One region of the Pseudomonas sp. H3_D04 genome, then DNA from elsewhere that is predicted to be linked to it. Evidence: predicted binding sites of a transcription regulator. Region 1 holds the regulator's gene; the other holds the start of a gene.
The links. Region 1 encodes FliA, which starts transcription of late flagellar genes. Its sites were predicted from a motif close to CTAAAGTTTNNNNNNNNNNNGCCGNTAA; they were not measured.

Region 1 (14,931 bases):
TGTTATGTCGGCAGCTATGTCGGTTTGTGTAGCGGCTTGCTGCCGCCCATGTGCTTTGCCCCACCGCTGGCGATCAACTCGGCCAGGGCGGAAACGTCCAGCAGCGCACACATGTGCTCAATCACCGTGCCGGCGAGCCATGGCCGCTGACCTCGATGACTTCTCCATTTGATTTCGTTCGGGTCCAGGCGCAACGAGCGGCTGACCTGATGCACCGCCAGCCCCCACTCGTAGCCCTGAACCGAAATAACGTATTGCAGCCCTTGGCGGAAATCGTCGCGGTAGCGGTCGGGCATGACCCAGCGCGCGGTGTCCAGGACTTTCAGGTTGCCGGCCTGACTCGGCAGGATTCCGAGGAACCATTCCGGCTGGCCAAACAGCGGCGTCAGCTCGTGACCGGCCAGCGAATAAATCGAGCCCAGGCACACCAGCGGCACCGCCAGGGTCAACCCGGCGACATCGAACAGCAGGCATTCGAACGGCTCGGCGGCCCACGCCGGGCGACCGTCGGTTTCCACCGGTGGCGGCGTGTTGCTCGGCGGCAGATGGACTTCGACCAGCGGCGGCACCAGGGTTTGCAGCAAGGGTGCGAGGGTCGAGACCGGCGCCAGGATCGGTGCCGGCGCATCTTCGATCACCACCGGGGCTTTTGCGACCGCAGCGACCACTGGCGCGACAACAGGTGCAGCTGCCACAACGGACTTCTGCGCATCACGCGCCTGCTCTTCAAGCACGGCTGCCTGGAACTCGTCCAGCGCAGCCTCAACCTCTACCGCTTCAACGACCTCGATGACTTCAGCCACCGCTTCCACTTCCAGCGGCAACTCTTCAGTCGCTTCCATCAGCAAGCTGTCCAGATAAGACTGGAGCGCCAGTTGCGGACGCGAGGTGATTTTCACCGGCCGATTCATCTCAGGCCACCTGCGGGACAAGTTGTGCCGCCAGCAAATGCTTGAGCAAGGCGCGATAAGCGAGAACCCCACGGCTCTTGCCGTCGAATTGCGAAGGCGTCAGCCCGGCCCGGCTCGCATCCCGCAGTCGCGTGTCGATCGGGATGTAGCCTTGCCAGATTTCTTCCGGGTATTTGTCGCGCAGCACGCGAAGGGTCCCGAGGGACGCTTGGGTGCGGCGGTCGAACAAGGTTGGAATGATGGAGAACGGCAAGGCCACTTTGCGTGAGCGGTTGATCATCGCCAGTGTATTGACCATGCGCTCCAGACCTTTGACGGCCAGGTGCTCGGTCTGCACCGGAATCACTAATTGCTGGCTCGCCGCCAAGGCATTGACCATCAGTACGCCGAGCAACGGCGGGCTGTCGATCACGGCGTAATCGAAGTCCTGCCACAGTTGCGCCAGGCTCTTGGCAATCACCAGGCCCAAACCACTCTGGCCCGGCGACTGACGTTCAAGCGTGGCCAGAGCGGTGCTCGACGGCAACAACGAAATGCGTTCGTCGCTGGTCGGCAACAGCAACTGCCCGGGCAAGCCTTGCGGCACGCTGCCCTTGTGCAGGAACAGGTCGTAGCTGCTGTGCTCCAGGCTGTCGGGATCGTAGCCGAAGTAGCTGGTCATCGAGCCGTGCGGATCGAGATCGACCACGACCACGCGCTTGCCCGCCTCGGCCAGCAAGCCGGCTAAAGCGATAGAGGAAGTGGTTTTACCAACACCACCCTTTTGATTGGCAACGGCCCAGACTCTCATTCGGATTGTTCCTCCCGGTCGATATGCTCGACCGAGAAATAGCTCAACGTGTTAATGCAGGTGACGGAGAATTGACGGCGCTCTCTCGTACCGGCGACTTGACCGGGGTCGGTGCAGTTTGTGTGCCAGCACGCTTCAACGCGGCATCCGGTTGCGCATGGGCGGTCCCGGTGCCGGTGAGGCTGCGACGTACATCAAGATTTCGCGACACGACCAGCACCACGCGACGGTTACGCGCCCTGCCCTCAGCGGTGGCGTTGTTGGCCACCGGCTGGAACTCGCCGTAACCCACCGACGCCAGGCGGCCAGGGTTTACGCCCTGCATCGCCAGCATGCGCACGATGCTCGCCGAACGGGCCGAAGACAGCTCCCAGTTGGTCGGGTATTGCGCGGTGCGGATCGGCTGATCGTCGGTGAAGCCTTCGACGTGGATCGGGTTGTCGAACGGCTTGAGGATTGCGGCCACCTTGTCGATGATGTTGAACGCCATGTCACTGGGCATCGCATCGCCGCTGCCGAACAACAGGCTGGAATTGAGTTCGATCTCGACCCACAGCTCGTTGCCGCGCACGGTCATCTGATTGGACTTGATCAAGTCGCCGAATGCCGCGCTGATGTCATCGGCAATGCTTTTCAATGGATCACTGGCACCGGCCACGCCGGCATCGACCTGCTCGCTGTCCTTGACCAGGGGCTTGGCCGGGGTCACGGTCTTCGGCCGCTCTTCACCGATCGGGATCGGCTTGAGGGCGCGATCGCTGTCGGTAAACACCCCGATCAGCGCCTCGGAAATGACTTTGTACTTGCCCTCGTTGATCGACGAGATCGAGTACATGACCACGAAGAATGCGAACAGCAACGTGATGAAGTCGGCGTAGGAAACGAGCCAGCGTTCGTGATTGACGTGTTCTTCAGGTTGCCGACGACGAGCCATAGTCCGTTACTCCCATCAATCCATGAAGCCCTGAAGCTTCAACTCAATAGAGCGAGGGTTTTCACCTTCGGCGATCGACAGGATTCCTTCCAGCAACATTTCGCGATAACGCGACTGGCGCAAGGCAACGGACTTGAGCTTGGCGGCAATCGGCAGCAACACCAGGTTGGCACTGGCCACACCGTAGATGGTGGCGACGAAGGCGACGGCGATGCCGCTGCCCAGTTGCGTCGGATCGGCCAGGTTGCCCATGACATGGATCAGGCCCATCACCGCACCGATGATGCCGATGGTCGGCGCGTAGCCGCCCATGCTTTCAAAGACTTTGGCCGCTTCGATGTCGCGGGCTTCCTGGGTGTAGAAATCCACTTCCAGAATGCTGCGAATCGCTTCCGGCTCGGCGCCGTCGACCAGCAGTTGCAGACCTTTGCGCGAGTAACTGTCAGGTTCGGCATCGGCCACCCCTTCCAGACCGAGCAGGCCTTCCTTGCGCGCGGTCAGGCTCCAGTTGACGACGCGGTCGACGCCACCGGCCAGGTCAACGCGAGGCGGAAACAGAATCCAGCCAATGATTTGCATGGCACGCTTGAAGGCGCTCATCGGTGATTGCAGCAATGCCGCGCCGATAGTCCCACCGAGTACGATCAGCGCCGCCGGGCCGTTGGCCAATGCGCCGAGATGACCGCCTTCAAGGTAGTTGCCGCCAATGATGGCGACAAACGCCAAGATGATCCCGATAAGGCTTAAAACATCCATCAGATACACGCCTCGACCAAGTGCCTGCCAATATCGTCCAGACCGTAGATCGCGTCGGCGAGGTCGGCTTTGACGATGGCCATCGGCATGCCGTAGATCACGCAGCTGGCTTCATCCTGAGCCCAGATCGCGCTGCCGCCCTGCTTGAGCAGGCGCGCGCCTTCACGACCGTCGGCACCCATGCCGGTCAGTACGACCGCCAGAACTTTGTCGCCGTAGGACTTGGCAGCCGAACCGAAGGTGATGTCCACGCACGGTTTGTAGTTCAGACGCTCGTCGCCCGGCAGGATTTTCACCGCGCCACGGCCGTCGATCATCATTTGCTTGCCGCCCGGCGCCAGCAGCGCCAGGCCCGGACGCAGAATGTCGCCATCCTCCGCTTCCTTGACGCTGATGCGGCAGAGCTTGTCCAGACGTTCGGCGAAGGCCTTGGTGAAGGCGGCCGGCATGTGCTGGATCAACACGATCGGCGCCGGGAAGTTGGCCGGCAACTGGGTCAACACCCGTTGCAGGGCAACCGGACCGCCCGTGGACGTACCGATAGCCACCAGTTTGTAGGCTTTGCGTTTTGGTGCAGGCGACGACTGCCCGGACGATGCCGGGGACGATGCCGGGGCGTAGCTACGCGCCGGAATCGGTGCCGGAGCCGGACGCGCAGGCGTGCTGCTGCCGTAACTGCTGACGCTCGAAGGCGCAGGCGTCGGGGCTGGCGCGGCGACCGGGGCCGGTGCGCTGTAGGTGCTGGCACGACGGTTACTGCGCGAGATGCTGAGAATTTTCTCGCACAGCAGTTGCTTGACCTTCTCCGGGTTACGGGAGATGTCTTCGAAATTCTTCGGCAGGAAATCCACCGCGCCGGCGTCCAGCGCGTCGAGGGTTACCCGAGCGCCTTCGTGGGTCAGCGAGGAGAACATCAACACCGGGGTTGGGCAACGCTGCATGATGTGCCGCACTGCCGTGATGCCATCCATCATCGGCATCTCGTAGTCCATGGTGATCACGTCTGGCTTGAGGGCCAGCGCCTGATCGATCGCCTCTTTTCCGTTGGTCGCCGTACCGACGACCTGGATATTCGGATCCGCTGAAAGAATTTCCGAGACGCGGCGGCGGAAAAACCCCGAATCGTCCACCACCAGGACTTTGACTGCCATAAACACTCCGTTAGGACGGAGCGAGGCTTAGTCGCCCCGCTCCACCAGAATCAAATACGCCGTGCGGCGTAACGCTTGAGCATGCTCGGAACATCGAGAATCAGCGCGATGCGACCGTCACCGGTAATGGTGGCGCCCGACATGCCCGGGGTTCCCTGGAGCATTTTGCCCAATGGCTTGATGACCACTTCTTCCTGGCCCACCAGCTGGTCGACGACGAAGCCGATCCGCTGAGTACCCACCGAAAGGATCACCACGTGGCCTTCGCGCTGCTCTTCGTGAGCGGCGGAGCTGACCAGCCAGCGCTTGAGGTAGAACAATGGCAGTGCCTTGTCCCGCACGATCACCACTTCCTGGCCGTCCACCACGTTGGTGCGCGACAGGTCGAGGTGGAAGATTTCGTTGACGTTCACCAGCGGGAACGCGAACGCCTGGTTGCCGAGCATGACCATCAGCGTCGGCATGATCGCCAGGGTCAACGGGACCTTGATGACGATCTTCGAGCCTTTGCCCTTGGTCGAATAAATATTGATGGTGCCGTTGAGCTGGGCGATTTTGGTTTTCACCACGTCCATGCCCACGCCGCGTCCGGAGACATCGGAAATTTCGGTCTTGGTCGAAAAACCCGGCGCAAAGATCAGGTTGAAGCAGTCGGACTCGCTGAGGCGATCCGCGGCATCCTTGTCCATCAGCCCTTTCTTCACGGCAATGCCGCGCAGAACATCGGCGTCCATGCCCTTGCCGTCATCGGAGATGGACAGCAGGATGTGGTCGCCTTCCTGTTCTGCGGACAGGATCACCTTGCCGCTGCGAGGTTTGCCCATCGCTTCGCGCTCGGCCGGCTCTTCAATGCCGTGGTCGACCGAGTTGCGCACCAAGTGGACCAGCGGGTCGGCCAGGGCCTCGACGAGGTTCTTGTCGAGGTCGGTTTCTTCGCCGACCAGCTCCAGGTTGATCTCTTTCTTGAGCTGGCGAGCCAGGTCGCGAACGAGGCGCGGGAAGCGCCCGAAAACTTTCTTGATCGGTTGCATCCGGGTCTTCATGACCGCGGTCTGCAGGTCGGCCGTGACCACGTCGAGGTTCGACACAGCCTTGGACATGGCTTCGTCGCCGCTGTTGAGGCCCAGACGGACCAAGCGGTTACGCACCAATACCAGTTCGCCGACCATGTTCATGATTTCGTCGAGACGCGCGGTATCAACCCGCACGGTGGTCTCGGCTTCACTGGCCGGTTTTTCCGGTGGCGGCGCGGACGGTGCGCGGGCTGGAGCCGGTGCAGCGGCAGCCGCCGGTTTCGGCGCTTCGGCTTTCGGCTCGGGCGCCTTGGCAACCGATTTCGGTGCAGCAGCCTTGGCGGCTGGAGCAGCCACCGCAGCACCTGTGCCGACTTCAGTGAATTTGCCTTTGCCATGCAATTCGTCGAGCAGCGATTCGAACTCGTGATCGGAGATCAGATCACCACCGGCCGCTTTCGCGGTTGGCGCAGCCGAGGCGGGTACGGCGGCAATGGCCGACTCCAGCGCGTCCACCGCAAAGTTGCCCTTGCCGTGCAACTGGTCGAGCAGTGCTTCGAATTCGTCGTCAGTAATATCAGAGCTGTCGCCGGCCGCTTTCGGAGCAGCCGGTGCAGTGGGCGGTGCCACCGCGTCGACGGCGAACTGGCCTTTGCCATGCAGTTGATCGAGCAACGACTCGAACTCGGCATCGGTGATTTCGTCGCCGGCCGCCGAATCGGCAGCCGCCACTGGAGCAACCGCCGGCGCTTCGGCTTGAGCCTTGACGGCGTTCAGCGAGTCCAGCAATTGCTCGAATTCGTTATCAGTGATGTCGCCCGACTCTTCAGCAGCAGGTGCTTCGACCACTTCAGCAACCGGTGCAGACTCATCAGCCGTTTGCGGCTCGGCCAGACGGGCCAGTGCCGCGAGCAATTCAGGCGTGGCAGCCGTAATCGGGCTGCGTTCGCGGACCTCGGTGAACATGCTGTTCACCGCATCCAGCGCTTCGAGAACCACGTCCATCAGTTCCGAGTCGACGCGACGTTCACCCTTGCGCAGGATGTCGAACACGTTCTCGGCGATGTGACAGCACTCCACCAGCTCGTTGAGCTGGAGGAAGCCGGCGCCCCCTTTTACAGTGTGAAAACCGCGAAAAATTGCATTGAGCAAGTCCGCATCATCCGGTCGGCTTTCAAGCTCGACCAGCTGTTCGGACAGTTGCTCTAGAATCTCGCCGGCCTCAACCAGGAAATCCTGAAGGATCTCTTCATCGGCGCCGAAGCTCATTAAGGGGGTGCTCCTGAGGTCTAAAAACCTAAAAAACCTAAAATGCTAAAACTCTAAAATCCTAGGCTGGATAACAAATCGTCCACATCGTCCTGACCGGACACAACGTCTTCTCTTTTATCGGCATGAATCTGCGGACCTTCACCCTGAGAGAGATGTTTTTGCGGATCTTTTTCAGCGAGCATCGCTTCACGGTCATGTTCGATACCCGCAAAGCGGTCTACCTGACTGGCCATGAGCACAAGCTTGAGCAGGTTGCTTTCAACTTCGGTGACCAATTGGGTCACGCGTTTGATCACCTGACCGGTGAGGTCCTGGTAATCCTGGGCCAGCAATATGTCGTTGAGGTTGCTCGACACCGTGCGATTGTCTTCGCTGCTGCGTGTCAGGAAACCGTCGACTCGCCGGGCCAGTTCGCGAAACTCTTCAGCCCCGACTTCGCGACGCATGAAGCGCCCCCAGTCGGCGCTCAATGCCTGAGCTTCATTGCTCAGGCCATTGACCAGCGGCGTGGCGTTTTCCACCAGGTCCATGGTGCGGTTGGCCGCAGCCTCGGTCAGCTTGACCACATACCCCAGGCGCTCGGTGGCGTCCGTGATCTGCGACACTTCCTCGGCTTGCGGCATGTTCGGGTCAATCTGGAAATTGACGATCGCGCTATGCAGCTCGCGAGTGAGCTTGCCCACTTCCTGGTACAGGCCGCGGTCACGGGTCTGATTGAGCTCATGGATCAGTTGCACAGCGTCGCCGAACCTGCCCTTTTCAAGGCTTTCGACCAGTTCGACCGCGTGTTTTTTCAGGGTCGATTCAAAATCGCCCTGTGAAGATTCGTTATGCTCCATAGCTCCCCCGTGGCGCAGTGGATCAACCGATGCGTTCGAAAATCTTCTCGATTTTTTCTTTCAACGCCTGGGCCGTAAAGGGTTTGACCACATAGCCGTTAACACCGGCCTGGGCTGCTTCGATAATCTGCTCGCGCTTGGCTTCGGCGGTCACCATCAGCACCGGCAGGTGCTTGAGCTTTTCATCGGCGCGCACGTGACGCAGCAGATCGATACCGGTCATGCCAGGCATGTTCCAGTCCGTTACCAGAAAGTCGATGCTCCCGCTGTTGAGAACCGGAATGGCAGTAGTGCCATCGTCGGCCTCGACCGTGTTGGTGAACCCAAGGTCACGCAACAGGTTTTTTATGATCCGCCGCATCGTTGAGAAGTCATCAACGATGAGGATTTTCATGTTCTTGTCCAATTCGACCTCCAAGCAGTCTTAAACGCGCCCAGCACCTGGACGCGCCATTTCAATCAATCCGGCAATGCACTCGATGACTGTCTGGAGCACAACAGATCGCGACCGGTGCAGTTCAACACCCCACCGGCCTCGTTCGCAGTGCCCCCACACTGCCTTCAGCGCGCTCGCCACTCCCCCAAACGCCCCCGCAAACGGGCCGCGCACTGGCTATGTAACTGGCTGACCCGCGATTCGCTGACCCCCAGGACCTCACCGATTTCCTTGAGGTTCAGCTCTTCGTCGTAGTACAGCGCCAACACCAGTCGCTCACGCTCCGGCAAATTGGCAATCGCGTCCGCCAGCGCGGCCTGGAAGCGTTCATCTTCCAGATCGCGTGACGGCTCCAGATGTGCACTCGCGCCATCCTCGTGCAGCCCTTCGTGTTCGCCGTCCTGCAACAGATCGTCGAAACTGAATAACCGGCTGCCCAGGGTGTCGTTCAAAATCCCGTAATAATCGTCGAGACTCAATTGGAGTTCGGCCGCAACTTCATGATCTTTAGCGTCACGACCGGTTTTAGCTTCAATCGAGCGAATTGCGTCACTGACCATGCGGGTATTGCGGTGAACCGAGCGTGGCGCCCAGTCACCCTTGCGCACTTCATCGAGCATCGCGCCGCGGATTCGAATGCCCGCGTACGTCTCGAAACTCGCGCCTTTGCTGGCGTCATATTTGGTCGATACTTCCAGCAGGCCGATCATCCCGGCCTGGATCAGGTCTTCAACCTGAACACTGGCCGGCAGACGGGCCAGCAAGTGGTAAGCAATGCGTTTGACCAGTGGCGCGTAACGCTCGATCAGCTCGTACTGCGCGTCACGTGCCGACTTCTTGTAGAGGTTGTAGCCACTGGCTGTCATAGGACGGGTCCTGCGGTCTGTTGCACGAGGCGCTCGACGAAAAACTCCAGGTGCCCACGCGGGTTGGCAGGCAGCGGCCAGGTGTCAACCTTCTGCGCGATGGCCTTGAACGCCAGGGCGCATTTGGAACGCGGGAAGGCTTCGTAGACGGCACGCTGTTTCTGCACGGCCTTGCGCACGCTTTCGTCGTAAGGCACCGCGCCGACGTATTGTAAGGCGACGTCAAGGAAACGGTCCGTGACCTTGGTCAACTTGGCGAACAGGTTGCGACCTTCCTGCGGGCTCTGGGCCATGTTGGCCAGGACGCGGAAGCGGTTCATGCCGTAATCGCGGTTCAGCAGTTTGATCAGCGCGTAGGCGTCGGTGATCGAGGTCGGCTCGTCGCACACCACCAGCAAGACCTCTTGCGCTGCGCGGACGAAACTGACTACCGAGTCACCAATACCTGCAGCGGTGTCGATCACCAAGACATCGAGGTTGTCGCCGATATCGCTGAAGGCCTGGATCAGGCCGGCGTGCTGAGCCGGGCTCAGATGAACCATGCTCTGTGTGCCGGACGCGGCCGGGACAATGCGAATACCGCCGGGGCCCTGCAACAGAACGTCGCGCAGCTCACAGCGGCCTTCGATCACGTCGGCCAGGGTACGTTTGGGTGTCAGCCCCAAGAGGACGTCGACGTTCGCCAGCCCCAGATCGGCGTCCAGCAGCATGACGCGCCGGCCGAGCTCAGCTAGAGCCAGGGACAAGTTCACTGACACGTTAGTCTTCCCGACGCCACCTTTGCCGCCGGTCACCGCGATCACCTGTACGGGATGCATGCTGCCCATGTTATTTCTTTACCTTGTCTTGCATAGACGGAGGCCACATTACTGGCTGCGCGCTCAATAACTGAACAATGCATGGCAGACCATCGATGTAGGTACAAAAACGGTTCATTAGCACCTCAGCCAACCTGCTTGGTCGGGCTGTGGTAAATATCAGCGAACATGTCAGCCATGGCTTCTTCGCTGGGTTCTTCTTGCATTTGCACGCTGACGGCACGACTGACCAACTGATGACGACGCGGCAGATGCAAATCATCCGGAATACGCGGGCCATCGGTCAGGTAAGCCACCGGCAATTCATGACTGATCGCCAGGCTCAACACCTCGCCCAGACTTGCCGTTTCATCCAGTTTAGTCAGGATGCAGCCAGCGAGCCCGCAGCGCTTGTAACTATGATAAGCGGCCGTTAGAACCTGTTTCTGGCTGGTGGTTGCCAGAACCAGATAATTTTTTGACTTGATGCCCCGTCCGGCCAGGCTTTCGAGCTGCATACGCAGGGCTGGATCGCTGGCCTGGAGGCCGGCGGTATCGATCAACACCACGCGCTTGCGCAGCAAGGGGTCCAGCGCCTGCACCAGAGATTGGCCCGGATCGACGTGGGTTACCGACACGTTGAGAATCCGGCCCAGGGTCTTCAATTGTTCCTGAGCACCGATACGGTAGCTGTCCATGCTCACCAGCGCGATGTTTTGCGCGCCGTATTTGAGCACGTAGCGGGCCGCGAGCTTGGCCAGGGTGGTGGTCTTGCCCATGCCGGCAGGGCCGACCATGGCAATCACGCCGCCCTCTTCCAGTGGTTCGACTTCCGGTGTGGCAATCATCCGTGCCAGGTGCGCCAGTAACATGCGCCAGGCCTGACGGGGTTCGTCAATGTCGGTAATCATCGCCAGCAAGTCGCGGGACAACGGGCCGGACAGGCCGATGCGTTGCAAGCGACGCCAAAGATTGGCCTGGGCTGGACGGCTGCCTTGCAGCTGATTCCAGGCCAGGGAGCCGAGTTGTACTTCCATCAATTCGCGCAGGCTGTTGAGTTCGAAACGCATCGAATCGAACGCCCGCGGATCGACGCCGCCAGCGGCAGGTGCCGGGGCTGGTGCCGAGCGACGAGGTTCGGCATACGTCGGCTCGATCAGCGGCTCGGCGGCGGTCAACGGCAGGCCGGCGAACAATTGGCGATTGGTGGTCTTGTCGCCTTCGCCTTCGGTTTCGCCTTCGCCACGCAGGCTCAATTCGGCCTGAGCGGTAACGATCCGCGACTGGGTCTTGCGCAGCTCATCCTCGAGTTCCATGTTCGGAACACGCGGGGCCAGCGCCGACAATTTGTAATCCAGGGCAGCCGTCAGCTCGACACCACCGGCGATCCGGCGATTACCAATAATGGCGGCATCAGCGCCCAGCTCATCACGAACCAGTTTCATGGCCTGACGCATATCGGCGGCGAAAAAACGCTTAACTTGCATAAACCACTACCTCAGCCGTTGGGCCCTACTGTCGCAACGATGGTCACTTGCTTGTTGTCAGGAATTTCCTGGTAAGCCAACACATGCAAACCCGGCACTGCCAGTCGGCCGAATCGCGACAGCATCGCGCGAACCGGACCGGCTACCAGCAGAATCACCGGTTGACCTTGCATTTCCTGACGCTGCGCCGCATCGATCAACGAACGTTGCAGTTTCTCAGCCATGCTTGGCTCCAGCAGAACACCCTCTTCCGAGCCTTGTCCTGCCTTCTGAAGACTATTGAGCAATATCTGTTCCAACCTTGGCTCCAGCGTGATAACTGGTAGCTCGGAGTCAGTCCCTACAATGCTTTGGACGATTGCGCGGGATACGCCGACGCGCACCGCGGCCACCAAAGCGGCAGTATCTTGACTCTTGGCAGCATTGTTGGCGATGGCCTCGGCGATGCTGCGAATGTCCCGCACCGGCACCTGTTCGGCCAACAACGCTTGAAGCACCTTGAGCAACTGCGACAGCGAGACCACACCCGGCACCAGCTCTTCGGCCAGCTTCGGCGAGCTTTTGGCCAGCAATTGCATGAGTTGCTGGACTTCTTCGTGACCGATCAGTTCGCTGGAGTGCTTGTACAGAATCTGGTTCAAGTGCGTCGCCACGACCGTACTGGCGTCCACCACGGTGTAACCCAGCGATTGCGCCTGGGCACGCTGGCTGATTTCGATCCAGACCGCTTCCAGGCCAAAAGCCGGATCTTTGGCGGTTATGCCGTTGAGCGTGCCGTAGACCTGCCCCGGGTTGATCGCCAGTTCGCGATCCGGGTAAATCTCGGCTTCTGCCAGGATCACGCCCATCAGGGTCAGGCGGTAAGCACTCGGGGCCAGGTCGAGGTTGTCACGAATGTGCACAGTCGGCATCAGGAAGCCCAGGTCCTGGGACAGCTTCTTGCGCACGCCCTTGATCCGCGCCAACAACTGACCACCCTGATTGCGATCCACCAGCGGAATCAGGCGATAGCCGACTTCCAGCCCGATCATGTCGATCGGTGTCACGTCGTCCCAACCCAGCTCCTTGGTTTCCATCGCGCGAGCTGGCGATGGCAGCAGCTCCTGTTGACGCTTGACCTCTTGCAGGGCCTGAACCTTGACCACGTTCTGCTTCTTCCAGAACAGGTACGCGCCGCCCGCAGCCAGGGCCGCCATGCTGAGAAAGGAGAAGTGCGGCATGCCGGGCACCAGGCCCATCACTGCCATCAAACCCGCCGCCACGGCCAACGCTTTCGGCGAGGCGAACATCTGGCGATTGATCTGTTTGCCCATGTCTTCCGAACCGGAAGCACGGGTCACCATGATTGCCGCCGCTGTCGACAACAGCAGTGATGGCAATTGCGCCACCAAACCGTCACCGATGGTCAACAAGGCGTAAACCCGGCCGGCATCACCAAAGGTCATGCCGTGCTGGAAGATACCGACCGCCATGCCGCCGATCAGGTTGATGAACAGAATCAGCAGGCCGGCGATGGCGTCACCGCGCACGAATTTGCTGGCACCGTCCATCGAACCGTAGAACTCGGCTTCCTGGGCGACTTCCATCCGGCGCAGTTTGGCCTGGTTCTGGTCGATCAGGCCGGCGTTCAAGTCGGCGTCGATTGCCATTTGTTTGCCGGGCATCGCATCGAGGGTGAAACGTGCGCTCACCTCGGAAATCCGCCCGGCGCCCTTGGTCACCACGACGAAGTTGATGATCATCAAGATCGCGAAAACTACGATACCAACCACGTAGTTACCGCCGATCACCACCTCGCCGAAGGCCTGGATCACCTTACCGGCGGAAGCATGACCGTCCTGTCCGTGGAGCATCACCACTCGGGTGGAGGCCACGTTCAGCGCCAGTCGCAACAACGTTGCCACCAGCAGAATGGTTGGGAACACTGCAAAATCCAGCGGCCGCAACGCGTAGACGCAAACCAGCAAGACGACAATCGACAACGCGATGTTGAACGTGAAAAACACGTCCAGCAGGAACGGCGGGATCGGCAACATCATCATTGCCAACATGACCAGCAGCAACAACGGCACACCCAGGTTGCCCCGACTTAAGTCGGCAACGTTTGTGCGTGCGGTGCTGAGTAACTGAGAGCGATCCACCGGTTTTCCCCGTTCCTTTAAAGCAAACTTTTGACGCCTGAAGCAGGCGCAGAGCGGCTACTGCAAGAAGCCTTCCAACTTTTGCCGGAGCGGGGAATACGTAGTGGATTGCAGGCGCAACCTTTGTGACCACTGATCCAAAAAGCATTCGTACCTGTTAGTTCTGACAGTAGCCGTGTGCCGCGCATTGACCTTCAATGAAAGACCAATCGCAGCGACAGGAATTGCCCCATGAACAGCACACGCACGCCACTGACTGCACCGTCGGTGAAAGTTAATCTCGACACTCTCGACTGGAAAGACACCGGAATCAGGCTTGCCTCCCGCGAAGACTTCTTTCCCTACAATGGGGTGAACGTAACCATTGCCGACCCGTGTTTAGCCTCAGACAACGAACTGGAGCTACTGCTCGACGACAAAGTCATTGCTCGACACATCATCACAACTGCGGATGCGGGGTCGCCTTTGACGATCCATGTGAAGCCCGAGGACCTCACCGAAGGCCGACATGAACTGAGCTATCGAGTAAAAATCAACAACCAGCCATTTCAAACATGCGAGCAACGCGCAGAGATTCACGTTGCACTCAGGTCTCTGACAGACCTGCGCCTGGAAAAGGTGACCTCCCGTCACCACGGCCCATTTGCGCAGATCCAGATAAGCTACCCGCACGCTGCCCCCCTGGCGACGCGGGCGAACGACAATATACAGATGGTCCAGGGCATCCACGGCCTCACCCTCAACCGGGATGCTTCACGGCTGTATTTCGTTCAATCCCCGGATGGCAGCGTCAGTTATGTCCGCGCAATGGATACCCGTACTCAGACAATCGTTCATAGCTACTCACCTGAAACGGGAGGCGAAACGTTAGGTGGCCTAAGCCCGAACGGTGACCATGCTTACGTCAACAGTCGTTACTCGAATTACATTTGGGAGATCGACACTAAAACTCACGACATCAAGAAAGGCGCCGACCTCGAATCCGGCTCACCTTATATGGTGGTGAGTTCAAGCGGCGAACGTCTCTATGCCTGTAACACACTGGGAATCAATGGGTACTTGAAAGCAATCGATACAAGCACTCAGTCCGTTGTCCTGTCGCTGCCGATCAATCCGTGGCCTTTTGGCCTCGCTATCAATTCCAGCGGTTCGCGTGTGTACCTTGCCCACGGGGGCGACGCGGAGTCGGACTCCGATCCAACCGCTATTGACGTCATTGACACTGAAAAATTAAAAACTGTCGCAAGAATACCGATCACTGGATCTGCCTACTCGATGGCCCTGAACCAGGACAGTACTCGCCTTTATGTGGCCGATATCAGTGCTAGCGAAATTGCGGTAATTGATACGGCTACCAACAAAATCATCAATGTTGCCTGGAGCGAAAAATCGCCGAGACATGTGTCGGTGAGCGCCGACGGTAAGCACCTCTATGTCGTTACGTTTACCTCCGCGTTCATCTGGGTTCTGGATGCTGTAAGCCTGGAGGTTATCCAGAAAATCGATACAGGAAAGAACAACCTGAGAGAGGTGCTTGC
Region 2 (3,132 bases), 2.4 Mb from region 1:
GCATGGCGTGCTGGTGCGCGCTGTTCACGGCTTGTTGATGCAGTTGCTGCTGCACGTCGCTCATCGGCATTTGCAGGTAAAGGCTGGTCAGGTATTGCCAGCGCTCGCTGTGCGGGCTGTCCCAGGCCTGTTGCGCCGACAGTGCCAGCCCATTGGCCAGCAACACGGTATTGGCCGGTTGGTTGAGCCAGCGACGCAAGGTCGGATCGTCATCGAGGCGATTTTGCTGGCGCAAGGGATGCTCGCTGTCCCGGGCAATACGCAGGACTTTGACCAGTTCGCGCTGCTCGTTGAGCAGCAGGCGATAACCTTGCTGCACCCAGATTGGCAGGCGCCAGATGTCCACCAGCGCCTGGCAGATGTCCAGCAGGCGAACGCCGAACAGGTCCTTTTCGACTTTGCGCGCTGACTCGCCTTTATGAATGACCCGCAGTTCCCATTCTTCGAGCAACTGCGGATGAGTCAGCGCCATCGGCCAGAGCGGCGAGAGAAATAGCAGGCTGCCCCAGTGAATGTCCTGCCAGAGCCGCGCCAGGCGAGCGGCAAAAAAACCGTTGGCCTGTTGGGTCGCGTGCTGGCTGATCATCTGCAGCTGACGCAACGCCACCGGGATCTGTGATTGCGGTTCGGCAGGCAACCGGGCGAGCAATTCCTCGGTGCGTTTCAACCCGAGACGATTGATCGCCACCTCAAGGTTTTCCGCCGGGTCGGTCATGCTGCCGTGGGTATGACGATTGGCTTCACGAATCACGCTCAAGGCCAGGGCCGGGCTGTCCTGCAACAATTCGGCGATGTCGCGAATCGAGCTGCGGTTGTCGGCGAGGGCCTTGCAGACACGGTCGTGACTGTCTTGCGGAACCGGCAGACGCACGCCATCGAGAAGCTTGACCCAGCCTTCAAGAGTGGTTGGTTTTGGGATAGGGGTGTTCGTTTCGTTAGCCATGGTTGGACGTGATCATCGTCTGCATTACCTATGCCCAGAGAGGGCTAAATTAGCTTTTCGCTTGAACTGGCTATAGTCTGGCGCAGTTTTGCCGATAAGTAGAAGAAGAGATTTTTTAACTTCCGAATATGACCTTGAACCCGACTCAGTAAGTGCTCTCCTACCTATGGCTAAAATAATCGGCATCATCGTCGTATTCGCGAGCGTGCTCGGCGGATACGTGCTTTCCCACGGCAAGATTGCCGCCCTGATTCAACCTTTCGAGGTGATGATTATCGGTGGTGCGGCCCTCGGTGCATTCCTGCAGGCCAACCCAGGTCACATGTTCAAACTCGTTCTCAAGAAAGCGCTGGGAATGTTCAGTTCGCGCTTCAACCACACGTTCTATCTGGAAGTGCTGGGTCTGATCTACGAGATCCTCAACAAGAGCCGCCGCGAAGGCATGATGGCGATCGAAGGCGACATCGAAGACGCCGCCGCGAGCCCGATCTTCGCCAAGTACCCTGCGGTTCTGAAAGATGACCGCATGACCGCTTACATCTGCGATTACCTGCGCATCATGTCCTCCGGCAACATGGCGCCCCATGAGCTCGAAGGTCTGTTCGACATGGAACTGACCAGCCTCAAGGAAGACCTCGATCACCCGTCCCACGCCGTGAACGGCATCGCCGACGCCATGCCTGGCTTCGGTATTGTCGCGGCCGTATTGGGTATCGTGGTGACCATGGCCTCCCTGGGTGAAAGCGATCAGAAAATGATCGGCTTACACGTGGGTGCGGCACTGGTAGGTACTTTCTTCGGTATTCTCGCCGCCTACGGCTTCTTCGGCCCGCTGGCCCATGCCCTGGCCCACGAAGCCAAGGAAGAGCTGAACGTCTACGAAGCCATCAAGGCTTCGCTGGTTGCTTCGGCTTCCGGCATGCCGCCATCGCTGGCAGTGGAATTCGGCCGCAAGGTTTTGTACCCGGCGCACCGTCCTAGCTTCGCTGAGCTGGAACAAGCGGTTCGCGGTCGCTAAGTCATGGAAAACAACCAGCCGATAATCATCAAACGCGTAAAAAAATACGCGGCCGGACATCACGGGGGCTCCTGGAAAATCGCCTTCGCTGACTTCGCGACGGCGATGATGGCGTTCTTCCTGGTGCTGTGGTTGCTGTCCACCGCCACGCCGGAACAGAAGATTGCCATCGCCGGTTACTTCAAGGACCCGGTCGGTTTTTCCGAAAGCGGCACGCCATACATCATCGATCTGGGCGGCTCCCCGACCCTGGCGCCGGAGAACACCCTCAACCCTGAGGTGAAGTCTCAGCCGCAGCCGGACCGAGTCACCGTCGACACCGACCAGGTCGAAGGCATGGCCGAACAGGTGGAGAAGGAACGCCTGGAACTGTTGCTGCAAGAATTGCAGAACAAGGTTGATGAAAACCCGCAGCTGCAAAAATTCAAGGACCAGATCCTGTTCGAAATCACACAGGACGGCTTGCGCATCCAGATCATGGACGCGGAAAACCGGCCTATGTTCGACTCAGGCTCAGCGCGTCTGAAACCGTATTTCGAAGACATCCTGCTGGCCATGGCCGACACCATCAAAGCGGTGCCGAACAAGATCAGCATCAGCGGCCATACCGATGCCAAGCCGTACTCGGGCACCGGTGATTTTGGTAACTGGGAACTCTCAGCCAACCGTGCCAACGCCGCCCGCCGTGCCCTGGTCGCCGGCAGCTATCCGGATCAGCAAGTGGCGCGGGTGGTCGGTTATGCCTCGTCGGCGCTGTTCGATCGCGAGAACCCGTTCAACCCGGTCAATCGCCGGATCGACATCGTGGTGCTGACCAAAAAGGCCCAACGCGCCATCGAAGGTTCGCAAGGCGCTGAACCGGCACCTGCGCCAACGCAGGGGCAGGGAGGTCCGGGCGAAGTGCCGGCCACGCCGATCGATCCGAACGCATTGCCGGCGGATAAACTACCGCTGCCGGCCCATGAGCTTCGTGAGCGATTGAATATCTTCGAAGACCCGGCACCGAAACCGGCGGAACCGCCGAAGCAGTGATCCACAACAATCAAGCCGACAGAGATGTCGGCTTTTTTGTGCGTCTTTCACGGGGTTGGACGTCACTGCATTTTTAGCGTGGACATGGCCCCTGTGGGAGCGAGCCCGCTCGCGAAGGCTTTGAGTCAGGCGACGGGGG

Region 2: motA (flagellar motor stator protein MotA) is a predicted target of FliA. The motif match lies at 1,014-1,041, and genes of this name have one in related genera.

The regions. Positions count from the first base shown of each region.
Region 1 is NZ_CP162801.1:1,077,498-1,092,428, reverse strand. Features, by position in the region: gene AB4N91_RS05235 (CheW domain-containing protein) at 15-911, opposite strand; gene AB4N91_RS05230 (ParA family protein) at 913-1,701, opposite strand; gene motD (flagellar motor protein MotD) at 1,745-2,635, opposite strand; gene AB4N91_RS05220 (flagellar motor protein) at 2,651-3,391, opposite strand; gene AB4N91_RS05215 (protein-glutamate methylesterase/protein-glutamine glutaminase) at 3,391-4,542, opposite strand; gene AB4N91_RS05210 (chemotaxis protein CheA) at 4,593-6,824, opposite strand; gene AB4N91_RS05205 (protein phosphatase CheZ) at 6,878-7,666, opposite strand; gene AB4N91_RS05200 (chemotaxis response regulator CheY) at 7,689-8,060, opposite strand; gene fliA (RNA polymerase sigma factor FliA) at 8,228-8,968, opposite strand; gene fleN (flagellar synthesis regulator FleN) at 8,965-9,795, opposite strand; gene flhF (flagellar biosynthesis protein FlhF) at 9,912-11,252, opposite strand; gene flhA (flagellar biosynthesis protein FlhA) at 11,264-13,393, opposite strand; gene AB4N91_RS05175 (YncE family protein) at 13,625-14,931, shown strand, end outside.
Region 2 is NZ_CP162801.1:5,251,839-5,254,970, reverse strand. Features, by position in the region: gene AB4N91_RS24245 (HDOD domain-containing protein) at 1-943, opposite strand, end outside; gene motA (flagellar motor stator protein MotA) at 1,110-1,961, shown strand; gene motB (flagellar motor protein MotB) at 1,965-2,993, shown strand.